One region of the Luteibacter yeojuensis genome, then DNA from elsewhere that is predicted to be linked to it. Evidence: predicted binding sites of a transcription regulator. Region 1 holds the regulator's gene; each other region holds the start of a gene.
What was found. The regulator HrcA, encoded in region 1, represses chaperone genes, less so after heat shock. The targets are predictions, from matches to a motif close to TTNGCACTCNNNNNNNNNGAGTGCNAA.
Positions count from the first base shown of each region.

Region 2: rpoH (RNA polymerase sigma factor RpoH) is a predicted target of HrcA. The motif match lies at 4,560-4,586, and genes of this name have one in related genera.
Region 3: groES (co-chaperone GroES) is a predicted target of HrcA. The motif match lies at 2,395-2,421, and genes of this name have one in related genera.

Region 1 covers NZ_JAAQTL010000001.1:1,283,924-1,290,472, forward strand. The annotation lists gene dnaK (molecular chaperone DnaK) at 1-463, opposite strand, end outside; gene grpE (nucleotide exchange factor GrpE) at 556-1,089, opposite strand; gene hrcA (heat-inducible transcriptional repressor HrcA) at 1,176-2,237, opposite strand; gene recN (DNA repair protein RecN) at 2,370-4,040, shown strand; gene HBF32_RS05635 (response regulator transcription factor) at 4,140-4,769, opposite strand; gene HBF32_RS05640 (MASE1 domain-containing sensor histidine kinase) at 4,857-6,476, shown strand.
Region 2 covers NZ_JAAQTL010000001.1:2,635,893-2,642,441, forward strand. The annotation lists gene HBF32_RS12025 (efflux RND transporter permease subunit) at 1-1,477, opposite strand, end outside; gene HBF32_RS12030 (sensor histidine kinase) at 1,558-2,925, opposite strand; gene HBF32_RS12035 (response regulator transcription factor) at 2,909-3,589, opposite strand; gene rpoH (RNA polymerase sigma factor RpoH) at 3,668-4,528, opposite strand; gene ung (uracil-DNA glycosylase) at 4,727-5,428, opposite strand; gene HBF32_RS12050 (response regulator) at 5,425-6,264, opposite strand; gene ftsX (permease-like cell division protein FtsX) at 6,281-6,549, opposite strand, start outside.
Region 3 covers NZ_JAAQTL010000001.1:2,485,046-2,491,594, forward strand. The annotation lists gene groL (chaperonin GroEL) at 323-1,966, opposite strand; gene groES (co-chaperone GroES) at 2,053-2,346, opposite strand; gene cutA (divalent-cation tolerance protein CutA) at 2,542-2,886, shown strand; gene HBF32_RS11325 (protein-disulfide reductase DsbD family protein) at 2,939-5,167, shown strand; gene HBF32_RS11330 (TlpA family protein disulfide reductase) at 5,164-5,703, shown strand; gene HBF32_RS11335 (DUF1415 domain-containing protein) at 5,700-6,266, shown strand; gene aroQ (type II 3-dehydroquinate dehydratase) at 6,492-6,549, shown strand, end outside.

The DNA.
Region 1 (6,549 bases):
TGGCCTGGCGCTGGCTGTCGTTGAAGTAGGCCGGCACGGTGATCACGGCTTCGGTGACCGGCTCGCCCAGGAAGTCCTCGGCGGTCTTCTTCATCTTCATGAGGACCTTCGCGGAGACTTCCTGCGGCGCCATCTTCTTGCCGTCGGCGGTCTGCACCCAGGCGTCGCCGTTCTCATGCTCCACGATGCCGTAGGGCACGAGCTTGATGTCTTTCTGCACCTCCGCGTCGGTGAACTTGCGGCCGATGAGGCGCTTCACCGCGTAGAAGGTGTTCTTGGGGTTGGTGACGCTCTGGCGCTTGGCCGGCGCGCCGACCAGGACTTCGTTGTCCTTGGTGAACGCGACGATGGACGGCGTGGTGCGATCGCCCTCCGCGTTCTCGATGACGCGTGCGGTCGAACCCTCCATCACTGCGACGCAGGAGTTGGTCGTTCCGAGGTCGATGCCGATGATCTTGGCCATTGCAGTTGCTCCGAAATATCTATGCGGCCCCCGCGGCCGCGACTGTGTTTGAAAGTGGGGCTCGGCCCCATCGATTCAATGCCTTGTGAGACTCAGTTGTCGCGCACCACGGCCACCAGCGCCGGGCGCAGGAGGCGATCGTTCAGCACGAAACCCTTCTGCACCACCGCGACCACCGTGCCCGGCGGGTGTTCGTTGGATTCGACCGAGCTGATCGCCTGGTGGTGTTCCGGATTGAACGGCTGGTGCAGCGGATCGACCACGCTCAGGCCATTGGCCTGGGTCACCTTTTCCAGCTGCTTCAGCGTCAGCTCCAGGCCTTCGCGCAGCGTCTTCGCGTCGGCCGAGTCGTTGCTCAGACCGAGCGCGATGCCGTCGTAGACCGGCAGCAGGTCGCCCAGCAGCTTCTCGTTCGCGAAGCGGCGGGCCTGATCCAGGTCGCGCTGGAGGCGGCGGCGCTGGTTCTCGATCTCCGCCCGCTCGCGCAGGACCGTCTCGCGCGCCCCGGCCAGTTCGGACTCGAGGGCGGTCAACTTCGCGGTGAGGGCGTCGAGGTCGGCATTGACGCCGGCATCGTTCGCGCCGTCCTGCACCGGATCCGGCACATGGGGATCGTTGTTCTGCATGCTTGCTCCAAATGTCAGCTAACCGGCCCCCTCCATGAGGGGGTCGAACATTCGCGGGAAATAGTAAACCCGCCTCCCGGGGCGGTTTATGAGGTCGCCGCGGCGCGATTCAAGGCGTCGCTGAGCAATCCGGCGGTGGCCTGTACCACCGGGATCACCCGCTCATATGCCATACGCGTCGGTCCAATAACTCCGATCGCGCCGAGCATGCGGCCATTCGTGCCGTAGGTGGCGGTGACGATGCTGCAGCCGTCCAGGGCCGAAAAGCCGGATTCCTCGCCGATGAAGAGGCGGACGCCCGGAGCCTGGACACACATTTCCATCAACTGGAGCAGGTCGCGCTTCTGCTGGAAGGCGTCGAACAGCTCGCGGAGACGGTCGATGTCGGCCAGTTCGGAATAGCCCATGAGGTTGGTCTGGCCACTGACCAGGACATCGTCGGCGTCCCCGTCCGTGGTGAACGAGGCCGTGGCCAGCTCCACCGCGCTTGCCAGCATCCGGTTGAGTTCGCCGCCGGCCTCGCGCAGTTCCGAGGCCAGGTGGGCGCGAATGTCGGCCAGCCGGAAGCCGGCGAACTGCGCGTTGAGGTAATTCGCCGCCTGTTCGAGTTCGCCGCTGTCCAGGGGGCGGGCCAGCTGGACCACCCGGTTCTGCACCTGGTTGTCGGAGAACACCAGGATCACCAGGACGCGGGCGTCCGGCAGCGAGACGAAATCGATGTGGCGTAGCGGGAAGTCGCCCTGGCGCGGCACGGTGACCACACCGGCGAAGCGGGTCATGGCCGAAAGCAGGTTGGACACGTTGCCGAGCAGGTCGCGCGTCGTCGTCTGGTGGGGCGGCAGGCCGCCCTGGAGGCGCGCCATCTCGTCGCGCGGCAGGGGCTTGAGTTCGAGCAGGCTGTCGACGAACAGGCGCAGGCCGCGTGGCGTCGGCACGCGGCCGGCCGAGGTGTGCGGCGACGCGACCAGCCCGGCGTCTTCCAGGTCGGCCATGATGTTGCGGATCGTCGCCGGACTCACTTCCAGGCCGGAAGAGCGCGCCAGCGTCCGCGAGCCGACCGGCTCGCCGTCGGAAAGGTATTGGGAAATCAGGGTCCGCAGCAGCCGGCGCGCGCGAGCATCGATGTCGTGACCGGAAAACGGATTCATGCGCAGGCTGGGTCGGGAAGGGTCGGATCGTCCGCTATCAATAAGGTCTTGCCGTCCGGCTTGCAAGTCTCGGCTCCTGCGACGCCGCTCCCGCTACAATCGGCGCGATTCCCTCCGCCACCCCCGGTGCCCATGCTCACCTCGCTCTACGTCCGCCAGTTCGCCGTCGTCGAAGAAGCCGAGGTCGCGTTCGGGCCCGGCCTCACCGTGGTCAGCGGCGAGACCGGTGCCGGCAAGTCCCTGCTGGTGGACGCGCTGATGCTCCTGGCCGGTGCCCGCGCCGACAGCGGCATGGTCCGTGCCGGCAGCGACCGCGCCGAACTGGCCGCCGAGTTCGATCTGACCGGCCTGCCGGAAGCCTCGGACTGGCTGCGCCAGGAGGAACTGGACGACGGGGACACCTGCCGGCTGCGCCGCGTGATCCGTACCGAGGGCAGCTCGCGCGGGTGGATCAACGGCCGTCCCGCCAGCCTCGCGCAGATGGCCGCGCTGGCCGCACTGATCGTGGAGATCCACGGCCAGCACGAACACCAGGCCCTGCTTTCGCGCCAGCACCAGATGGCCCTGCTCGACGCCTATGCGGGCAACGAGGAACGGCTGGCGCGCGTCCGCGATACCGCCCGCGCGTGGCGCGACGCGGTGTCGCGCATCCGCGCCCTGTCCGGCGGCGACGACCGCGAGCGCCAGATCGAACTGCTCGCCCACGAACTGGAAGAACTCGAGCGCTGGGCCCTCGCCCCTTCGGCACTCGAAGAGCTCGAAGCGCAGCATCGCCGCCTCGCCAATGCGGGCCGCCTCGCCGAAGGCGCCAACGGCATCGTCGAGATGCTCGACGGAGAGAGCGAGTTCGCCATCGGCCGCGCGCTGCTCCGCGCCCACGCCGAACTCTCGCGCCTGGCAGAACTCGACGCCACCCTCGCCCCGCTCCTCGAACTCCTCGACAGCGCACAGATCCAGGTGGGCGAAGCCGTGGACGGCCTCGGTCGTTACGCGCAGGACGTGGAGCTGGACCCGGCGCGCCTCGCCGAGGTGGACACCCACCTCGCCCACCTGCACGACCTGTCGCGCCGCTATCGCCTGCCCATCGAGGAACTGTTCGCGAAGGCGGACGAGGTCCGCGAGCGCCTGGCGGAACTCGAAGGCGCGGGCGACGCACTCGATCGCCTCGCCGGCGAACGCGATCGCCTGCGCAAGGAATACGACGTCGCCGCGGCCGCCCTCTCGAAGGCGCGCGCGGACGCGGCGGGCCGGCTAGGCGCCTCTGTGGCCGCCCTGATGGGCGAACTCGGCATGGCCGGCGGCCGCCTCGAGGTCTCGCTGGAGCCGGCCGAAGGCGACGAACCGGACCCGCAGGGCCGCGAACGCTGCGAACTGCTGGTCAGCGCCAATCCCGGGCAACCGCCCCGCCCGCTGCGCAAGGTGGCCTCGGGCGGCGAACTCGCCCGCATCAGCCTCGCCATCGAGGTAGCCACGCTGGGCAACGACAACATCGGCTGCATGATCTTCGATGAGGTGGACACCGGCATCGGCGGCGCGGTGGCCGAAGTGGTCGGCCAGAAGCTGCGCGCCCTGGGCGAGCGTGTGCAGGTACTCTGCGTGACCCACCTGCCGCAGGTGGCCGCGCAAGGCCATTCGCACCTGCAGGTGGCGAAGGAAAGCGACGGCGAAGCCACCCGCACCCGCATCCGTGCGCTGGACGCCGCCGGCCGCCGCGACGAACTCAGCCGGATGCTGGGCGGCGTGGAGATCACGAAGGAAACCCGGGCCCACGCGAAGAAGATGCTGGACCGCGCGCAAGGTTGACCCCTACTTTGCAGGAGCCGCTATCGCGGCGAGGGAATGAACCTCACCGCTTCATCGCTCCGCAGGCTTCTCGCCGCTATAGCGGCTCCCACAGTCAAGTCAGCTGCGGATCAGCCCGCGCTCCTGCGCCATCCGGTAAAGATCCAGCTCCGATCCCGCGTTGAGCTTGTTCATCACCGCGGCACGGTGGATGTAGATCGTCTTCTGCCCGATGCCCAGTTCCGCCGCCACCTGCTTCGGCGCGCGGCCGATCGCCAGCAGCAGGAACACCTCGCGCTCGCGGGCGGTCAGCCGGTTGAACGGATCGAGGTCCGTCGTGGGCCGGCCGGAGCGGCGCTCGCGCAGGTCCGAACTCAGGTATTGATCGCCGCCGAGCACGGAACGCACCGCCGCCACGAGCTCCTCCGGCGCCACGCCCTTGGTGACGTAACCGCGCGCACCGCGGCGTAAGGCTTCCGAAACATAAGGCTCGCCGTCGTGCATGCTCAGCACGACGATCCGCATGTCGGGCGCGATGCTCGCGAGGTGTTCGATCAGCGGAAGTCCGCTGCCGTCGGGCAGCGACAGATCCACCGCGACCAGGTCGGGCCGATGCTGCGTGACCGCCTCCACCGCCTCGTCGGCGTTGCGGGCTTCCGCGACGACGTCCAGGTCGGGTTCCAGCTCGATGAGGCGCTTGAAACCCTCGCGAACGATGGCATGGTCATCTACTAGGACGATTCTTGGCATGGGTGGAATGTAGCAGGCTCTCCCGACGCATGCGTATGGGTGCGTAAAACCCGCCGAAGCCGCATACCCGCCGTGTACCATTCCGGCATGCGCTTATCTGGCTCTTCCCGCTTCGTCGGTCCCCTCATCGCCCTGGCTTATGCCGCCACCTGGGTGATGCTGTGGCCGACCGAACAGCCGTATTGGGTCCTGCCCTTCGGCCTGCGTTTCGGCGCCCTGCTGCTCACCCGCAGCCGCGACTGGTTCTGGATCCTGGGCGCGGAGATCGTCGCCAGTGCCTTCTGCGAGTGGCGCAGCGGCCTGCCCATCGGCGGCGCCGGCTTCGTGCTCGGCGACGCGCCCGAGCCGCTGATGGTGGCCGCATGCCTCTGGCTGCTGCGCCGGGCCCATCTCCATGCCAGCCTGAATACCCCCGAGGACGTGGCCCGCCTGCTGCTCTCGGCCATGGTCACGGCCACGGTGGCGACGGCCGGCAATGCCGCGATGATGGCCTCCATGCATCCCGCGGCTCCCGTGGAAATGCTGGGCACCACCTTCGGCAGCGACCTGCTCGGCAACTACCTGGGCGTGCTGCTGGTGGTGCCGGTGATGATCCTGGTCTTCCGCGAGCGACCCACGCAGGCCTCGCTGGCGGAACTCCTGCTCGACGGCCTGCTGGTGATGCTGCCCTCGCTGGCCATCCTCATCACCCTGGCCGAGTACTCCCCGCAACCGCAATTCGCCCGCGTGCTTTCGCTGGCACCGGTGCTGTTCTTCGCCTTCCGCCACGGTTGGCGCGGCGCCGGCCTGGCGATGCTGATCACCAGCGTGGGCCTCAACGTGACCGAGGACATGATCGGCCGCGGCGCGCCCACCGCCGCCGCCCACCTTTTCCTCGCGGTGGCCGGTACCGGCACGCTCATGCTCGGCGCCGCCACCGACGCCCTCCGCCGCAGCAGCGAGCGCGTAGCCCAGCAGAACACCCACCTTGCGGCGGCCAACCAGCGTCTCGACCAGTTGGCCCGGCAGTTGCGCGACGCCGCCCGAGGCAATCTCCAGGCCGAGGAAAACCTGCGCCGCCACATGGCCGCCGAACTGCACGACGAGCTGGGCCAGAACCTCACCGCCATCCAGACCCACCTGAAGCTGGCCCAGACGCGCCTGGGCAGCGCGGGCCTGGACGACATCGGCATGTCGATCAACGGCATCCTCGGACACATGCGCAAAGCCCTGCACCGAATGCTGGACAGCCTGCGTCCGTCGGTGCTGGACGAATTCGGCCTGTTGCGTGCGCTGGACGAAGGTCCCATCCGCGACATGCTCACCGCGGCCGGCATCACCTACGTGACCGACCTGCGCGGCGAACCACGCCTGCTCGACGACGACACGCTCACCGCCATCTATCGCGTCGTGCAGGAAAGCGCGACCAACGTGGTTCGCCACTCCGGCGCCAGCCGGATGACCCTGCGCCTGCGTATCGGCGTGCGCGACAGCGGTCCGGTCGCCATCCTCGACATACGCGATAACGGCAACGGCCTTTCCTCCAATCCGCGGCCCGCCCGCACGGACGGAGGCGGTCGCGGCTTGCAGGGAATGAGCGATCGCATCACCGCTCTCGGCGGCCTCTTCCGCATCCGCCCGGAACCCGTGGGACTTCACCTTCGTGTGCTGCTTCGCAGCACAAGTATCGGATCCGGCATAGGAAATTTTCCAATACCGGGGCAGTGAACGCTTCGTTACGATCCCATTATCGATGTGGGGGAGCCGCCGTCGAGAGACGGCGAGCCCGGGTCGGTCGTGG
Region 2 (6,549 bases), 1.4 Mb from region 1:
GCTTCAGCAGGTACTTCGCCATCGTCGGCACGAGCGTGCGCGACAGGATGAACGACGCGATCATAGCGAACATCACCGCCTCGGCCATCGGCACGAAGAGGAAGCGCGCCACGCCGTCGAGGAAGAACATCGGCACGAACACGATGCAGATGCACAGCAGCGAGACGAAGGCGGGCGTCACGATCTGCGCCGCGCCGTCGAGGATCGCCGTTTCCACGTCTTTGCCCTGCTCCAGATGCCAGTTGATGTTCTCGATCGTCACCGTGGCGTCGTCGACGAGGATGCCTACCGCCAGCGCCAGTCCGCCGAGGGTCATGATATTCATCGTCTCGCCGACGGCCGACAGCGCCGCGATGGAGCCGAGGATGGCTAGCGGGATCGAGGTGGCGATGATGACGGTGGAACGCCAGCTGCCGAGGAACAGCAGGATCATGAGGCTGGTGAGTGCTGCCGCGATGACGCCTTCGCGCGCCACGCCTTCGATGGCGGCGCTGACGAACAGCGACTGGTCGCCGATGGGCGAGATCTTCAGGCTTTCGGGCAGCGCGTCCTTCATTTCCGCCACGCGCTGCTTGATGCCGGCGATGATCGCCAGCGTCGAGGCCGAACCGTTCTTCATCACCGTCATCAGCACCGAGCGATCGCCGTTGACGTGCACGATGTTGGTCTGCGGCGGCGAACCGTCTCGCACGTGGGCCACGTCGCGGATGTACACGGTGGCGCCATTCACGACCCTCACCGGCAGGTTGCCGAGGTCCTCGATGTCCGAAGGCGAGTTGTTGAGCTGCAGCGTGTACTCGAAGCGGCCGATCTTCTGCGTGCCCACCGGGGTAATCAGGTTCTGCGCGGCGAGCGCGTTGGCCACGTCCTGCGCCGATAGCCCACGCGCCTGGAGCGCCTGCGGGTCGATGTCGATCTGCACCTGGCGGGTCTTGCCGCCGAACGGGTACGGGATGGATGCACCGGGCACCGAGACGAGCTGCGGGCGGATGATGTTCAGGCCGAGGTCGCCGAGGTTCTGTTCGGTGAGACCCTTGCCGGACAATGCCAGCTGGATGATCGGCACGGTCGACGCACTGTAGTTCAGGATCAGCGGCGGCGTCGTGCCCGCGGGCAACTGTTTCAGCAGGGTCTGCGCCACCGCCGTCACCTGCGCGTTCGCGGTACGGATGTCCGCGGTGGGCTGGAAGAAGATCTTGACGATGCCGAAACCCTGGATCGAGTTGGCCTCAATGTGCTCGATGTCGTTCACCGTGGTGGTGAGCACACGCTCGAACGGCGAGGACACGCGCCCGGCCATCTGGTCGGCGGGCAATCCCGTGTACTGCCATACCACGGCGATCACGGGAATCTTGATGTCGGGGAAGATGTCCGTCGGCGTGCGCAGGGCGGCGAGCGGCCCCACGATGAGAATCAGCAAAGCGAGGACGACGAAGGTATACGGCCGCGTGAGCGCGATCCGGACGATGCCAATCATGGGGGGACGGATTCCGAGGCGTGTGTTGCGTCGCAGCGGATTTTGCGCCGACCGTCGGCGGCGGCGTAGTTAATATTTATTTAGGCGGTCGCGGGACAGGTCACCGAAAAGACGGCGCCCTGTTCGTTGCCGCCGACGGACAGCGAATACCCGTGCAGGCGCACGATGGCGCTCACGATCGCCAGCCCAAGACCGCAACCCGGCTTCGCGCGCGTCTCGTCGCCGCGGTAGAAACGACGGAACACGGCCTCGCGTTCGTCCGGCGGAATGCCCGGCCCGGTATCCGCGATGTCTACCCGCGCATCGCCGCCGGCGTCCGTCGACGCGACGAGGCGCACGGCACCGCCGTCCGGCGTGAACTTGATGGCGTTGCCGACGAGGTTCGCGAACGCCTCGAACATCAGCTGCGGATCGCCGCGCAGCGGCGGCAGCCGACCCAGTTCGAGTTCGAAACGCTGCCCGCGGTCCTCTGCCAGCGGCGCGTAGAATTCGTGCACGTTGCGCAGCACGGTGCACAGGTCCATCGTCTCGAAGCAGGCACTGCGCTGGCGGTCCTCCAGCTCGGACACCCGGAGCAAGGCGCGGAAGCGCGACAGCACGGTGTCGATCTCGCCCACGCAGGCGTCGAGCTGGTCGCCTTCCGGCCGGCTCTCGAACTGCTGCTGCAGGCGGTAGAGGCGCGTGCGCATCCGCGTGAGCGGCGTGCGCAGGTCGTGGGCGATGTTGTCGGTCACGCCTTTCACTTCGCCCAGCAGGCGCTCGATCTCGGTCAACGTGGCGTTGACCGTGCCTGCCAGCAGGTCGACTTCGTCGCCGGTACCGCTGATGGGCAGACGCACGCTCAGGTCGCCTTCGCGGATCGGCTCCATGGCCTGCTGAATGGCGCGAATGCGCCGCGCGGGTCCGCGCGCGATCAGCACGCCGCCGAGCAGGCCGGGGATGATCGTCAGGGACAGCCCCCAGAGGAGGCCGTGACGGATGATCGTGCCGATACCGTCGATGGTGGAGCTTTCCTTCGCCACGACCAAGCGCGTCCCGTCGGGCAACGCATGGGCGAGGCCGCGCACGCGCGCGGTGACCTTGCGCGTGGGGCTGGCCAGGTTCGCGCTGAGCGAGCGGGCGACGTCGTCTTCCGCCAGTTCCTTCGGCAATGTGGCGATGTTGCCGGCGAGGTGCCTGCCCTGTGCGTCGAACAGCCCCATCCACATCGCGCCCTGGACGTCGATCTGGCTGGCCGATTCCACCGTCGCGCGCATGTTGCGCGGAGCCGTGCCTTCCAGGTAGTGCACGCGCGACGCGAGCATCTGGTCGATGACGCCGGACAGGTAGCGCGACGTCTCCCACTGCACGATGCCAAGCAAGACCACGCACCAGACGGCGAACAACGCGCCATAGATGATGATCAGGCGCGAGGTGGTGGAGCGCCAGGCGTCAGTCAGCGGGCGCAAGGACGTATCCCGAGCCGCGCACGGTGCGGATGAGCGGCAAATGGCCGACGCCGTCGATCTTGCGACGCAGGCGGCCGATGTGGACGTCGATCACGTTGGTCCCCGGGTCGAAATGGAAACCCCATACGTGTTCGAAGATCATCTGCCGGGTCACCACCTGCCCCGCGTTGCGCATCAGGAATTCCAGCAGGCGGAACTCCGTGGGCAGCAGGGTCAGTTCCTGGTCGCGGCGCTGCGCGTTGTGCCGGACCAGATCGAGTTCGAGGTCGGCGACGCGCAGCCGGGTCTCGTTGGCGCCCTGGCGGCGCCGGCGCAGCAGCACTTCGGCGCGCGCGGCCAGTTCGTCGGGCGCGAAGGGCTTGGTGAGGTAGTCGTCGCCACCCGCGCGCAGGCCGCGCACGCGCTCGTCCACGTCGGACAGCGCGCTGATCATCAGCACCGGTGTGTCCACATCGCGCTGGCGCAGTTCGGAAACGACGTCGATGCCGTCCATGCCGGGCAGCATGCGGTCGAGCGTGATGATGTCGTAGCCGTCCTCGAGGGCACGCGCCAGGCCTTCCCGCCCGTCCGCCACCCAGTCGGCGACGAGACCGTGCGCGCCCAACTCCGCGACGATATCGCGGGCGGTAACCTCGTCGTCTTCGATGACCAGGGCCCTGGGCATCCGCTCTGCTCCTGCCGGATGGACAACGGAAAACGGCCCGCAAAGGGGCCGTTTCCGATCTTACGCCGAACCGCGGCCTCAGGCCGCGATGGCGACGCGCATCTTCTTCATCGCGTTCGCCTCGATCTGACGGATGCGCTCGGCCGACACGCCGTACTCGTCCGCAAGATCCTGCAGCGTGGCCTTGTTGTCCTCGGCCAGCCAGCGACGCTGGATGATGTCGCGCGAGCGGTCGTCCAGGTTGCCGAGCGCCGAGGACAGCGCGCCCATCTGGTTGTTGCTGGCATCTTCCTCGGCGAGGTTGTCGTACGGGTCGGCGCCTTCGTCGACGAGGAACGCGGCCGGAGCCGGCTTGTCGTCGTCGTCCGCGTCGGCCGGAGCCTCGAAGCCGACGTCACGGCCCGAGAGGCGGGATTCCATCTCGCGGACGGTGGCTTCCGGCACGCCCAGGTCGTTGGCGACCACGCGCACTTCCTCGGCGTTCATCCAACCCAGGCGCTTCTTGCTCTTGCGCAGGTTGAAGAACAGCTTGCGCTGCGCCTTGGTGGTGGCGACCTTCACGATGCGCCAGTTACGCAGGATGAACTCGTGCATCTCGGCACGGATCCAATGCACCGCGAAACTGACCAGGCGGACACCCTGATCCGGGTCGAAGCGCTTCACCGCCTTCATCAGGCCGATGTTGCCCTCCTGGATGAGGTCGGACAGCTGCAGGCCGTAACCGTTGTAGCCCCGGGCCACGTGGACCACGAAACGCAGGTGGGACATCACGAGCTGCTTGGCGGCGTCGAGGTCGGCGTCGTCGTGGAAGCGGCGCGCCAGCGACTGCTCCTCGTCCAGGCTGAGCACCGGAATGCGGTGCACCGCCGAGATATAGGAATCCAGACTGCCAACGACGCTCGGTAGCCCGTAGTTCCGGGTGGCGAGGGCTTGGGACATGTGTGGAACCTCCTGAAAGTCTGTTCGCAGATTAGCAGTCCCGAAATGAGAGTGCTAAGTCGGCCCGAAGTTCATCGGTTAACTGTACGCAATGGTACAGAAATGCCCCGACGATGTCCAGAGGGTGTACTGACGCGTTCAGGATTGGGTAGGCGCCCGGCCCGACGGGGCGGGTTTCGGGGCCACGCCGCCGCCCGGCTAGGCCGCCAGCTCGGCGCGCCGCGGCAGCGACCAATCGATCGGCGGCTCGCCGCGGGATTCCAGGTAAGCGTTCGCCTTGGCGAAATGCCCGCAGCCCATGAAGCCGCGGTGGGCGGAGAGCGGCGAGGGATGCACGCTGCGCAGCACCAGGTGGCGCTTGCCGTCGATGAGCTGGCCCTTGCGCTGGGCGTGGCTGCCCCAGAGCATGAAGACGAGGCCCTCGCGCTCGCGGTTGAGCGCATCGATGGCGGCATCGGTGAAACCTTCCCAACCCCGGCCCTGGTGCGAACCCGCGTTGCCCGCTTCGACGGTCAGTACCGCGTTGAGCAGGAGCACGCCGCGGTCGGCCCAGGGCGTGAGGCAACCGTGATCCGGTCGCGGGATACCGAGGCAATCCTCGATTTCCTTGAACATGTTCTGCAACGACGGCGGCACGCGCACGCCGGGGCGGACGGAAAAAGCGAGCCCGTGCGCCTGGCCGGGGCCGTGGTACGGGTCCTGGCCGAGGACGACCACGCGCACCTTGTCGAACGGCGTGTGCGCAAAGGCGTTGAAGATTTCCGGACCCGGCGGGTAGATCGTCTTTCCGCGCGCCTTTTCCTCGCGCAGGAACTCCGAGAGGGCAAGCATCTCCGGACGATCCAGGTACGCACCGATCCTCGTCTTCCAGGACGGCTCCAGCTTCACCCGGTCGTTCAATGCGCCGCCCTCGCCCGCAGGTGCCGGGCGACGCGCAGCTGGAAGAGCAGCTTGGTGATGAGGAGCTTCTCCTCGACCGGCTTCTCGACGAGGTCGTTCGCACCGGCGCGCAGCAGCGCGGCCTGGTTGGCGGGATTCTCGTCGCCGGTCATCACCAGCGTGGGCAGTTGGCCCTTGCCGTAGCCGAAGTCGTTGCGGATACGTTCCACGAGGTCGCCGCCGGTCAGTTCGCCTTTCAGGCTCACGTCGGTCAGCACGACATCGGCACCGACCTCGCCGCGCTCGTGCGCGTCGCGGAGGTGTTGAAGGGCGTCTTCCGCGCTGATGACGTGATGCACGGTGAGGCCGTACTTCTCCATCATGCGCCGCGTGGCGAGGGCGACGACGCGGCTGTCTTCCACATAGAGCACTTCGCCCTCCGCGCCGCCCTCGGGACGCACGTAGCCGCGGATGAATTCGGCCAGCGCGCCGAAACCCAGCGATTTGTCGAAGTAGTCGGTGACGAATTCGCCGAGCTCGCGCCGGTGCAGGCGCTCCTCGACGTCGCCGGAGACGACGACGATGGGCATGTAGATCTGCGGCGCGGATTCGCGCACGAAGCGGGCGACGTCGAGTCCGTCCATGTCGGGCAGGCGCAGCGCCACGGTCACGAAGTCGAACACGCCGCGCTGGAGTTCGGCCTGGGCCTCCGCGCCGGTGGACGCGCCGACGATCTCGACACCCGGCACCTCCGCGGCGACGACGCGCGCGATGAGCTGGCGGACGACCTTCGAGCCGTCCACCAGGAGAATGCGCGGCGTGGCGCCGGCAACACCCGAACCGATGTGAGATCCCACCCCAATGCCCCCTTAGTCAGGCCGCCGCGGCACGGCGGATCTGCCGCGCGCTCACGAGTCGTGCGCCGAGCCACCCCAGCAAGGCCGACGCGAAGGGTACCGAAAGCAGCAGCCAGGCGGGGAGCCCTCCGAAGTTGACGCTGCCGTCGTAGGCCGCCGCGAGCCGCTCCACCGGGCCTGCCATCGCCAGTTCCAGCACCACGGCCAGTGCCACGGCGAGCACGCCGGCGAGGAATCCGAGCCAGACGCCCGCGTACAGATAAGGCCGTCGGACGAAGGGACGGC
Region 3 (6,549 bases), 1.2 Mb from region 1:
CTCACTTTTCGTTTCACTGTCTTACCCGGCGCGCACGCGCACGCCATCGACTCCCGAGGTCTCGTACGGCCTCGCTCTGCTCTCCCGCCGGGTTGGCTCAGTGCCGGGAGAGGTGTCGGGGTATGCCCCTCAGAGCGAGTTCGGTCGCTTGCGACCGCATGTTTGAGCGCTGAGGGGCACACCCCGGCGCCTCGCGCCAAGCGCGACGGTGTGCACGGCCAAACACGATGGCGCAAGCCGAGCCCGCCATGCCTGAAACGACGAAGGAGCCCCGCTTGCGCGGGACTCCTTCGTCTTGGAACACACAGGGTGCGAGGGGGACTTAGAAGTCCATACCGCCCATGCCACCCATGCCGCCCGGACCGCCGTGGGCGTGGCCTTCGTCCTTCTTCGGCAGCTCGGTCACGGCCGCTTCGGTCGTGATGATCGAGCCGGCCACCGACGCGGCGAACTGCAGCGCCGAGCGGGTCACCTTGGTCGGGTCCAGGATGCCGAAGGCGATCATGTCGCCGAACTCGCCGTTGGCGGCGTTGTAGCCGAAGTTGCCCTTGCCTTCCTTCACCTTGTTCAGCACGACCGACGGCTCTTCACCGGCGTTCGCCACGATGGCGCGCAGCGGGGCTTCCAGGGCGCGACGGGTGATGGCGATGCCGAGGTCCTGGTCGGCGTTCTTGCCCTTCAGGCCGTCGAGGGCCGTGAGCGAACGGATCAGGGCGACGCCGCCGCCCGGGACCACGCCTTCCTCGACCGCCGCACGCGTGGCGTGCAGGGCGTCTTCGACGCGGGCCTTCTTTTCCTTCATCTCGACTTCCGTCGCGGCGCCGACCTTGATGACGGCCACGCCGCCGGCCAGCTTCGCCACGCGCTCCTGCAGCTTCTCGCGATCGTAGTCGGAGGAGGTCTCCTCGATCTGCGCCTTGATCTGGCCGATGCGCGACTGGATGCGCTCGGCTTCGCCGGCACCGTCGATGATCGTGGTGTTTTCCTTGGTGATCACGACGCGCTTGGCGCGGCCAAGGTCGTTGATCGTGGCCTTGTCGAGCTGCAGGCCCACTTCCTCGGAGATGACCACGCCGTTGGTGAGGATGGCGATGTCTTCCAGGATGGCCTTGCGACGGTCACCGAAGCCCGGCGCCTTCACGGCGGCGACCTTCACGATGCCACGGATGGTGTTGACCACGAGGGTGGCCAGGGCTTCGCCCTCGACTTCCTCGGCGACGATCAGCAGCGGCTTGGCGGCCTTCGCGACGGCCTCGAGCACCGGCAGGAGCTCGCGCACGTTGGAGACCTTCTTGTCGTGGATCAGGATGAACGGGTCATCCAGCTCGACCTGCTGCGACTGCTGGTTGTTGATGAAGTACGGCGAGAGGTAACCGCGGTCGAACTGCATGCCCTCGACGACGTCGAGTTCGTTCTCGAGACCCGAGCCTTCCTCGACGGTGATGACGCCTTCCTTACCGACCTTCTTCATCGCGTTGGCGATGATGTCGCCGATGTCGGCGTCGGAGTTGGCCGAGATCGTACCGACCTGGGCGATCGCTTTGTCGTCGGCGGTGGGGTTGGAGAGCTTCTTCAGCTCGCCCACGGCGGCGCCGACGGCCTGGTCGATACCGCGCTTCAGGTCCATCGGGTTGATGCCGGCGGCGACGGCCTTGAGGCCTTCCTGGATGAACGCCTGGGCGAGGACCGTGGCCGTCGTGGTGCCGTCGCCGGCGACGTCGGAGGTCTTCGAGGCGGCTTCCTTCACGATCTGCGCGCCGATGTTCTCGTACTTGTCGGAAAGTTCGATTTCCTTCGCGACCGAGACGCCGTCCTTGGTGACGGTGGGAGCGCCGAAGCTCTTCTCGAGAACGACATTACGGCCCTTCGGGCCCAGCGTGACCTTGACCGCGTTGGCGAGGGTATTGACACCCTTCAGCATGCGTGCGCGAACGTCTTCGCTGAAGCGGACTTCTTTAGCTGCCATAAAAATTTTTGCCTCAAAAATTTTTGAATAAGGAAAGGGGGCTTCCAGGTCTTGCGACAAGCCACCCCGGAGCTACGGGCTGAAGATCAACCTTCCAGAATCGCCACGATGTCGTCTTCCTTCAGGAAGACCAGCTCTTCGCCGTCGATCTTGATCTCCTGGCCGGCGTACTTGCCGAACAGGACGGTCTCGCCTTCCTTGACCGACATCGGACGCACCGAGCCGTTTTCCAGGATGCGGCCATTGCCGGCGGCGATGACCTTGCCGCGGGTCGGCTTCTCGGTGGCGCTGTCGGGGATGACGATGCCACCGGCCGAGACACGCTCTTCCTCGAGGCGCTTGACGATGACGCGATCGTGCAGCGGGCGCAGTTTGCTCATGACTTCTCCAACCATGTGATTGACGGACAAAGGAATTGATACACCCTGTTAGCACTTGGGCAGGGTGAGTGCCAGAATTTTAGCCAAAGCCTTCCCCGGATCGGAAGGGCCTGGACCATGAACACATGGCGCCGCCGCATACCCGTTCAAGGGCCGGACCGGAAAAAGCACGACCGGGCAGGCACAATGCCTGCCATGTCCGAACCCATTGCCATCCTCGTCGCCTGCCCGCCAGGCGAGCCGGCCGACGCCCTTGCCCGTGGCCTGGTCGAGGGCGGCCTTGCCGCCTGCGTGAACCGTCTGCCCGGCATGCGGTCCACCTATCGCTGGAAAGGCGAGACCGTCACCGAGGACGAAGACCTTTTGCTGGTGAAGACCGTCCGCGGCGCGTTCGCGGCGGTGGAGGCCTTCGTCCTGGCCAACCATCCGTACGAGGTCCCGGAGATCGTGGCGCTGCCCCTGGTGGAAGGGCACGCCCCCTATCTCGCCTGGCTGGAATCCGCGGTCGGTGCAAGCCAATCCGGAAACGCCCGGTCATAATGATCGACGTTCATCGCGGTTCGTCGCCGCACCGATCCACGGAGTCGACATGATGTCTGTTGTCCGCCGCGCGCTGGCCGTCCTCGCCAGCCTCGGCCTGTTCGCCGCCGCTCTTCCGGTCCTCGCCCAGGAGGACCAGGAGCTGCTGCCCGTCACCCAGGCCTTCCACCTCACGACGGACGCCAGCCAGCCCGGCATCGTGAAACTCCACTGGCGCATCGCGCCGGACTACTACCTTTACCGCGGCCGGATCAAGATCGCCGCGGCCGACCCGGCGGCCGTGAAGCTGGGCGAGCCGAGCCTTCCGGACGGCCTGAAGGAGCACGACGAGTACCTCGGCGACGTGGAGATCTACCACGGCGACATCCAGGCCAGCGTGTCCTACACCCTGGCCGACGCGTCGACGAAAACGCTGGCGCTGAACGTGCAGTACCAGGGTTGCCACGAGGTGGAGCCGAAGATCTGCTACCCGCCGAACACCGAGCACCTGCAGCTCGCCATCGGCGGTCCGTCCATGATTCCGGCCGCCGCGCCAGCCACCCCGGCCGCGAATGCCGCCGCGCTGCTCGGCGCGCCGGCCGCGGCCTCGCCAGGCACCGACGCCCAGCCGCTACCGGCCGACCAGGCTTTCCGTTTCGAAGCACTGGTGAAGGACCGCGGCAACCTGCTCCTGCGCTGGACGATGCCGAAGGACTATTACCTCTACCGGGACAAGACGCAGATCGCCGTGACCTCGCCGGCCGGCGTGAGCGCCGGTGAGCCCGACTGGCCCAGCGGCACGGCCCATCACGACGAACACTTCGGCGACACGATCGTCTATTTCGACCAGGTGGAACTGCCCGTGCCGCTGGAGGGTGCCGCGAGCGCGACGACCCTGGGGCTGGACGTGGCCTACCAGGGCTGTCTCGAGAACGGCATCTGCTACCCGGTGATGAAGCGCCACGTCGACATCGACCTTGCCGCGGGCACCGCTTCCGTCGGCGCGGCGCAGGCATCGGAAGAGGCCGCGGCCCCCGCCGAGGTGGCGCCCACGCCGCCGCCAGCGGGCCTCGCGCCGGGCGGCGACGCGCCGGTCGGCTTCATCACGGCCATTGGCCTCGCGCTGCTCGGCGGCCTCGTGCTCAATCTCATGCCCTGCGTGCTGCCGGTGCTGTCGCTGAAGGCCATCACCGTCCTCGAGAGCGGCGAGAGCCCGGCCGCCGCGCGCCGCCACGCGCTCTGGTACACGGCAGGCGTCCTGGTGGCCTTCGCCGCGCTCGGCCTCGTCATCGTGGGCATCCGCGCGGCCGGGCACGGCATCCAGTGGGGCGCGCAGTTCCAGCAACCACTGGCGATCGGCCTGCTCGTCTACGTCATGCTCGCCGTGGGCCTGTCCATGTCAGGCGTGTTCGAGATCGGCGGCTCCCTCGGCAACGTCGGCAGCGGGCTGGCCGCCCGCTCGGGCCCGTCGGGCGATTTCTTCACCGGTGTGCTGGCCGTGGTCGTCGCCAGCCCCTGCACGGCGCCTTTCATGGGCTCGGCCATCGCCGTCGCCTTCGCGGCGCCCCTGACGGTGGCCTTCCTCATCTTCCTCGCGCTCGGCCTCGGACTTGCGTTGCCCTTCCTGGTCATGGGCTTCGTGCCGGCGGTCGCACGCCTGCTGCCGCGCCCGGGCCGCTGGATGGAGACGCTGAAGCAGGCGCTCGCCTTCCCGATGTACCTCACGGCGGTATGGCTGCTCTGGGTGCTGACGAAACAGCGCGGCGCGGATGCCGCCGCCCTCGTGCTGGCCGGCGGCGTGCTCCTGGCGATGGCGCTGTGGTGGTACGGCCGCAGCCGTGGCGGCCGCGTCCTGTCCTGGGCATTCACCGCCGTGCTGGCCATCGGGGCCGCCGCGGCACTGTGGACGGTGCACGGCCTGCCCGCGCCGTCGGCCGCCTCGGTGGCGACCGACGGCTCGGTGCCGTACTCCCCCGAGAAGCTCGCGGAACTGCGCGGCGCGGGAACGCCGGTGCTGGTCGACATGACGGCCGACTGGTGCATCACGTGCAAGGCCAATGAAAAAGCCGTGCTCGACACGGATGCCTTCCGCACGCTGCTGAAGCGCACGGGCACCGTCTACATGAAAGGCGACTGGACCGACGTGAACGCGACCATCGGCGCGTTCCTCGAGCAGTATCACTCGGTGGGCGTGCCGCTCTACGTGGTGTACCCGAAGGGCGGCGGCGAGGGCACGAAGTTGTCCACCGTCCTCACCTACGACAGCGTCGAAAAGGCGCTCGAGGCCGCCGCTCACCCATGATCCGCGGTCCGACGTTCTGGATCGTGGCGCTGGCCATCGCGGCCGCGGCGACGGGGCTCTACCTGGAGCACCGCCGCCTCCATCCGCCGCCTCCGCAGGGCCTCATCGTCGCCGACGTGGGCGGTCCGCCGCCCGCGGCCACGTTCCTTAGCGTCGACGGCAAGCCGCGCCAGCTCTCGGACTGGCGCGGCAAACGCGTGCTGCTGAACTTCTGGGCCACCTGGTGTGCGCCGTGCCGCCGCGAGATGCCACTCCTCAGCGAGAACGCGGCGCGCTACCGCGCGCGCAACGTGGCCATCGTGGGCGTGGCCGAGGACACCGCGGTCGCCGTGCGCGGCTACCTTGCCGAAAAGCCGGTGGACTACCCGATCCTGCTCGCCGACACCGATGCGCCGGGCGGTTCGCTCTCCTTCGGCAACACGCGCCGGGTGCTTCCCTACAGCGTCCTGATCGGCGAGGACGGGCGTATCCTGCGGCAGAAACTCGGCACCTTCAGCCAGGCCGAACTCGACGAATGGCTGGCCCCCGAACGATGAACGACCCGCTCATGGACGCCCTCCCCTCGCCCGATGAAGCGATCGAAGCCACCCGCCTCTGGCTCGAGCGCGCCGTGATCGGCCTCAACCTGTGCCCCTTCGCCAAGGCGGTGCAGCGCAAGGGCCAGATCCGCTACGTGGTCAGCGACGCGACCCAGCCGCTGCAACTGCATGCGGACCTGGTCCGCGAGCTGGAGCGACTGCGCGACACGGATGCGGAGACGATCGACACGACCCTGCTGATCCACCCGGGCGTGCTCGGCGACTTCATCGACTTCAACGAATTCCTCGAGGTGGCCGATGCGGCGGTCGCCGACCTGCACCTGGAGGGCGAGATCCAGGTCGCCAGCTTCCATCCCGATTTCCAGTTCGAGGGCACGGCCGCCGACGACATCACCAACTACACGAACCGCTCGCCCTACCCCACGCTGCACCTGCTCCGCGAGGCCAGCATCGATCGCGCCGTGGCAGCCTTCCCCGATGCCTCGGCGATCTTCGAGACGAACATGGAGACGCTGGAGAAGCTGGGGCACGAGGGTTGGCGGAAGCTGTTTTCCTTGTAGGAGCCGCTATGGCGGCGAGGGGAACATGCCTCGCCGCTTCATCGCCCCGTTGGCTTCTCGCCGCTCTGGCGGCTCTCACAGTTTTTGTTGAAACCATACGGCGCCGTGTGGAAAGTCACGATCTCCAGCGAACTGCGTCGAACTCCACCGAACTGGACAACACCAGGCGACAGGCGCACACTGCGCGGCGTGCCGGGGGAGCCGGCCCCAGTCATAAGGTGAACAGTGGCCAGGATCCTTGTCCTGCACGGACCCAACCTCAATCTTCTTGGCGTGCGCGAAC